Prochlorococcus marinus str. MIT 9515: one gene and its partner. The protein of the gene in region 1 interacts with the protein of each later gene in a pairwise test. Links are inferred from orthologs where the notes say so. Each region holds a gene or a part of one and is shown in the gene's direction. Other genes may lie near its edges.

Region 1 (3,244 bases):
ATCCATAATGTTCAACTAAACATAGATCTTGACTTTCTGGTTTTTTTGCAGTTCTAAGTCCTAATCTTAAGGCCTCTTTTCTTGTTTCTTCTTTTTTAAGATCTCCTAGTGGAAGTATTAATCTGCTTAATACTTCTTGGGAAAGACTATAAAGAAAATAACTCTGATCTTTATTTCTATCAGCCCCCCTTAGGAGTAAGAAATCCTTGAATTGGAAATTCTCAGAGTTGTTGATGTGTTCGCAAGAACTTTTTATAACCCTTGCGTAGTGACCAGTAGCAATATAAGTAAACTCTTTTTGTTTGATAACAAATTTGAGCATTTCTTCAAATTTTACATTCTTATTGCACATCGAGCATGGAAGTGGAGTATAGCCCGATTCATATCCCTCTGTAGTCTTTTTAATTACTTCCCTTTCAAAAATTACTCTCGAATCTAATATATTATGTTGAATTCCTAAATCTTCACATAGACCAGCTGCGTCAACTAATCCTTCAGAACAGCAAGAACCTTCTCCTTTCATTAACCAAAGAGTTAGGCCTTCAACTTTCCAACCATCTTCCATGAGAAGAGCCGCTGATAAGGAACTATCTACTCCACCTGAAAGACCAACTACAATATGTTTTTGTTTTTTGGATTTATTATTAATAGAGGAACAGTTTTCTAATTTTTTATCCTTTAGAGTCTTTAACATGGAATTTAAAAAATTTTGAATACTTTTAAATAGCTTTGAACTAATTATGAAAGAAATTGGATGGCCAACAATTGACTCTAAACATCTAGTTGTTTATTCAAAGCAAATGTTGGATCTAGAGAATCGAATGTTTTCAAAAGGAATGCCTCAAGAGGCATTGATGGAAAAGGCTGGGATTCAGATATCTAGATGGCTTTTGAAAAGAAAATTTCTTTTAAATAAGGGAGTAATAGTTTTGATAGGTCCAGGACATAATGGTGGGGATGGGGCAGTAATTGCTAAAGAGCTTTTTTTAAAGGGATATCTAGTTAAATTATGGTGCCCATTTCCTCTAAAAAAAACATTAACAATTAATTATGTAAATTATCTTACAACTATTGGAGTTGAAAAATTATTAGAACCACCTAATCCTGATGAAAAACATTTATGGATTGACGCTATTTTTGGTAATAATCAAAAAAGAAAAGTTGATGAGGAATTAATTGAATTACTTAATAAAAAATTTAATAAAAAATCTGGCAAGGTTGTAAGCGTGGATGTTCCAACGGGGCTCTGTCCTAATTCCGGAAAACCCTTCTCACAAAATGCTGTAAAAGCTAACTATAGTTTAGTTATAGGACTTAACAAGATTGGATTATTACAAGACACTGCATTAGCTTATGTTGGCGAATTACATCACATTGATATAGGTATAACTAAAGATCAATTATCTAAATTAAAAAGTCAGATCACAAAAATTACTCTTGAAGATTTAAAAACGATTAATCTGCCTTTATTACCTAAAAATTCTAGTAAATACAAGCGAGGTAGATCATTATTAATTGCGGGAAGTGAAAAGTATCCTGGGGCGGCACGTTTAGCAATTAAAGGAGCTATTTCGAGTGGAGCAGGATTTGTATCCGCAATCCTCCCTGAATTGGTGGCAAAATCTATTTGGCAAGTAGAACCAGAAGTAGTGATAAAAGGAAGACTTAAAAGTGATCTTGATGGAAATTCAATTTTATTTGATGCCTTAAAGAACATTGATCTTTCTTGTTATGATTCAATAGTTATTGGCCCAGGAATTGGATTAAATTATGGTGACTGGGAAAAATCAACGGAATACTTATTAGGTTTTAAAGGTTTATTAATTCTTGATGCGGATGCACTTAACAGAATTTCTAAATCGAATTTGGGATCTAAATTCTTCTTAGAAAGAAAGTCTCAAACTTGGATTACTCCACATAATAAAGAGTTTTTAAGGTTATTCCCTGAGATGGATAGTACGAACAGGGTTGAATTAGCTATAAAGGCAGCTAAAGAATTTAATATTAGTATTTTATTAAAAGGTGCAAATAGCGTCATTGCTAATTATGAAAGAGCATGGCAACTTTGTGAAACTGATGCTGAGACTGCAAGAGCAGGTTTAGGAGATCTTTTATCTGGATTTATTGGTGGATGTTCATCAATAGACCTATCTCATCCAAGTAATCTTATTAAGACTGAATCTTTAGCAAAATATGTATTTTTACACTCTATAGCTGCATCAAAGTGTAAAAAAGGATCAACTTCATCAGTAATAGGAGATGAATTATCTAAATTAATGAGAAAAACAAAAGCGAGACAAATGTCATGAAAGAAACAATTATTACCAGTTTTTTATAGTTTTAAACACATAACTACACAATTTATACCTGAAATCTGAAGCCGGTATTAAGTAATCGGGTATTTCTTAAAAAGTATAGGAAAGTTTTAATACCTCATTATTTAGGTATAAAAATGGCTTCATCAGTATCAACATCAACTGAACCACAAAAAAGAAGAGGTAATGATCCTATTAGTTGGTACCTTTCTAATATTGGCCGTGTTCCCTTATTAACACCTGCTGAGGAAATTGAATTGGGTAACCAAGTCCAAAAAATGATGACTCTCACTGAAGATGGACAATTAAACGAAAAAACAAAAGAATTTACCCCTCAACAAAAAAGAACAATAAAAATAGGAAGAAGAGCAAAGGAGAGAATGATGAAAGCTAATTTGAGGCTAGTTGTTAGTGTTGCGAAAAAATATCAAGGTAAAGGATTAGAACTTTTGGATTTGGTACAAGAAGGCTCTTTAGGCTTAGAGAGAGCTGTCGAGAAATTTGATCCTACAAGAGGATATAAATTTTCTACATATGCATTTTGGTGGATTCGCCAAAGTATGACAAGAGCAATTGCTTGTCAATCCAGAACTATACGTTTACCTGTTCATTTAAGTGAGAGACTAGCCACTATTAGGAAAGTCAGTAGGGAGTTAGCTCATAAACTTGGTGCAATGCCAAGTAGGATTGAAATAGCAGAAGCAATGGAAATTGATGTAGAGGAACTAGATTCTGTATTGAGACAAGCTTTATCTACTAGCAGTTTGGACGCACCAGTAAATGGAGATGATGGAAGGAGTTTCTTAGGTGACCTTATCGCAGATAGTAATAATGAAGAGCCCTTAGATCAAGTTGAGCAGAAAATGCATCAAGAGCAGTTAGGGAAGTGGTTAACTCATTTAAGTGAGCAAGAACAGCATGTTCTGAAG
Region 2 (3,243 bases), 360 kb from region 1 along the record:
CATCCCTGTGGGATGAATAATAATGTTGAAATAACGAGTCAGAATCATGGTTTTGCCATAGATCCAAATTCCTTATCAAATGAAATTGTTGAAATAACTCATCTTAACCTTAATGATAAAACTGTCGCTGGATTGAAACTTAAAAATAAGCCTATATTTAGTGTTCAATATCACCCAGAGGCAAGCCCGGGACCTCACGACTCAGATTATTTATTTGAAAATTTTGTTTCTCTAATGTTAGAAAGATGTTGACATGTTGATTCTTTTTGATTTGATAATTACATTTAATAAATTTATTTTCCTTGGAGGGATTAAATCATAGAAGATTTCCAAAAGCTAACTGTTTCCTTAAGAGGGAATATTGAAGTAAAGACAAATATTATTGTTTTTACTTTTAAAGGGCAATTAGATGCATTTTCTGAAAAGCAATTTAAAACTTTTATTACTAATACCCTAAAAAACGATCCTCAACCATTTGTAATTGACTTAAGCAAAATTGATTTCCTTGACTCATCAGGTTTAGGTGCACTTGTTCAAACTTCCAAGGAATGCAAAAAACTTAAAATTGGTTTTTCGGTGGTTGGAAATTCTAGAGTTGCTCAAACTATTAAATTAGTACGATTAGGAGACTTTCTTCATTTGAAGGCTACAGTTGAAGATGCATTAATTTATTTGAAGAATTGAATTATTGGATAAAAAATCTTACACCTTACGGTTCTCCTGATGAGATAGGTGTTATTCAACTTGCTTGGCTTGGGGATTCTGTATGGGAGTTACATCAAAGATTACGTCATGTACATATACCTTTAAAGTCTAAAGAACTCCATCTTTCAGTTGTAAATGAAGTTAAAGCTCAAGCTCAATCAAAATCATTGGATGATATAGAACATTTGTTAAACTCTTTTGAAATTAATTTAGTAAGGCGAGCTAGAAATAAAACAAAGAGATTTCCAAAGTCCTCAGATCCTGTTGTTTATTCAAGAGCCACCGGTTTTGAAACTTTAATTGGTTGGTTGTTTTTAAAGGACCCTAAAAGATTGTCTAAAATTTTTGAATACCTAGAGTGTATATAACTTAATAAAACTATGAAAAATTTTTCTAAAAATAATTATTCAAGAAAAAATAATGATAAATATTCAAGAAGATCACAATCTAAAAATCGAGAAAAATCTAATGATTTTAAAGGTGAAAGATTTAACTCAATTAAAAATAATACTTTTGAAAGAACTAATTTAAAAAAAAGTGATGATTTCAAAGGTAATGAATATAATATTTTAAGATCAAAAGCAAAATCTAGAAATAATTTCATTCAACCCAAAAGAAAAATTTCTACAAATAATACAAAAGCAGAAAAGTATGCTGAAAATAGTTCCAAAAATTTATTAATAAATACCAATGTCAAAACTTTTGATGATTGGATATGGGGTAAGCATTCAGTATTTGCGACATTAAATACTGAAAGACCAATTAACAGAATTTGGTGTACTTCAGAAATATTTTCGTCAGAAAAATTTTTTTTGTTATTAAAGGATCTAAAATCTAAAGGTGTTTTAGTTGAAGAAGTATCTTGGTCACGACTTTCCCAATTAACATCCGGTGCCGTTCATCAAGGAGTTGCGTTGCAGTTAGCAACTTCTCAAACTTTATCTTTAGATAAATTGATTGGTATAACTAAAAGTAAGTCTAATAATCCTATTTTTGTAGCATTAGATGGCATAACTGATCCTCATAATTTAGGAGCAATTATTAGATCTGCAGAAGCTTTTGATTGTAAAGGTATAATAATTCCTCAAAGAAGATCTGCAGGATTAACTGGAACTGTTGCAAAAGTTGCTGCTGGAGCATTAGAACATATACCTGTAAGTAGAGTTGTGAATCTAAATAGAGCAATAGATGAATTAAAGAAAAATGGTTTTCTAATTGTTGGATTATCAGGGGATGGGCAAATTCCTATTTCTAAATTTGATCAAAAGGCACCAATTGTAGTAGTTGTTGGAGCTGAAAATAAAGGAATATCTTTGCTCACGCAAAAAAAATGTGATTACTTGCTTAAGATACCTCTTAGAGGCAAAACTTCTAGTTTAAATGCTTCTGTAGCAGCAGCTATTTCCTTATGTTATTTGTCAAATATTTAGTGTGACTAAACACGAAAAATTTAAAATCAGGATGAATTTATATCGTTATTTCAATATATTTATCCATTTGACTATTATTTATTGAATAATTACTCAAAAATTGTATACAATTTGACAAGAACTTATAGTCTTAAACAGAAGGCTAATTAAATTGATTAGAAATTTTGGTAACAAACTTGGTTTGGCGTGGTGGGCTAAAGTTGAAACAGTAACTCCTGCTGCAACTTATTGGTACGGACCATTTCTAACAAAACGTAGTTTAAATAAAAATTTAAAAAAATTCCTTAATGATCTTTCTGATGAGGGTTCAATAGATATTCAACATAGTATTATTAGATGTAAAAGAGAAGAACCATTAACTGTTTGATAATTAAATTAATCTCAAAAACTCTATCTTGATATGAACTTTAATTCTTTTCGAAAGGAAATTAAAAGTGGAAATGCCTCAGTTAAGGAGTTAATTAATGAATTTTTTTTGAAAATTGATTCATTAGATCCAAAAATAAATGCCTATACTTGCTTAACAAAAGAAATAGCGAACTCTCAATCTGAACAAATAGATAAATTAATTAGTAATAATGAACAATTACCGCCTCTTGCAGGAATACCCATTGCGATAAAAGATAATATTTGTACTAAAGGAGTAGTAACCTCTTGTTCAAGTAAAATGCTTCAAGACTTTGTTTCTCCATACGAGTCTACTGTCTCAGGTAAATTATGGTCATCGGGTGGTATTTTTCTTGGAAAAACTAATCTTGATGAATTCGCAATGGGCAGTTCTACAGAGACTTCCGTATTTGGTACAACTTCAAACCCTTGGGATACAAAAAGAGTTCCAGGAGGTAGTTCTGGGGGTAGCGCTGCTTCAGTAGCTGCTGGTTTATGTGCAGCCTCTATTGGTTCTGATACTGGGGGATCTATCAGACAGCCTGCATCTTTTTGTGGTGTAGTGGGTTTGAAACCCACCTATGGAAGAGTCAGTAGATGGGGATTAATTGCTTTTGCAAGCTCTCTAGATCAAATTGGTCCAATTACAAATACTGTTTCTGATGCAGCTGAAATACTATATTCCATGTCCGGAAAGGATCCTCTTGATTCTACTTGCCTT

What was found.
Region 2: the proteins of P9515_RS06995 (region 1) and rlmB interact in binary tests that used the Escherichia coli proteins (3 or more experiments, as listed by UniProt). The link is inferred for Prochlorococcus marinus str. MIT 9515 from one-to-one orthologs.

What each region holds. Positions count from the first base shown.
Region 1 is NC_008817.1:1,285,443-1,288,686, reverse strand. Bases 116-3,024 are described here. They hold P9515_RS06995 (bifunctional ADP-dependent NAD(P)H-hydrate dehydratase/NAD(P)H-hydrate epimerase), read left to right. Parts: upstream 116-740; coding sequence 741-2,309; downstream 2,310-3,024. Other genes in these bases: P9515_RS06990 (RpoD/SigA family RNA polymerase sigma factor), read left to right, coding at 2,453-3,024; mnmA (tRNA 2-thiouridine(34) synthase MnmA), read right to left, coding at 116-694. In the rest of the region: more of mnmA, read right to left, coding at 1-115; more of P9515_RS06990, read left to right, coding at 3,025-3,244. UniProt on the Escherichia coli protein: Bifunctional enzyme that catalyzes the epimerization of the S- and R-forms of NAD(P)HX and the dehydration of the S-form of NAD(P)HX at the expense of ADP, which is converted to AMP.
Region 2 is NC_008817.1:922,366-925,608, reverse strand. Bases 203-3,110 are described here. They hold rlmB (23S rRNA (guanosine(2251)-2'-O)-methyltransferase RlmB), read left to right. Parts: upstream 203-1,085; coding sequence 1,086-2,135; downstream 2,136-3,110. Other genes in these bases: gatA (Asp-tRNA(Asn)/Glu-tRNA(Gln) amidotransferase subunit GatA), read left to right, coding at 2,536-3,110; P9515_RS05020 (DUF1816 domain-containing protein), read left to right, coding at 2,287-2,502; P9515_RS05030 (ribonuclease III domain-containing protein), read left to right, coding at 681-1,073; P9515_RS05035 (STAS domain-containing protein), read left to right, coding at 316-684; carA (glutamine-hydrolyzing carbamoyl-phosphate synthase small subunit), read left to right, coding at 203-252. Outside these bases: more of carA, read left to right, coding at 1-202; more of gatA, read left to right, coding at 3,111-3,243. UniProt on the Escherichia coli protein: Specifically methylates the ribose of guanosine 2251 in 23S rRNA.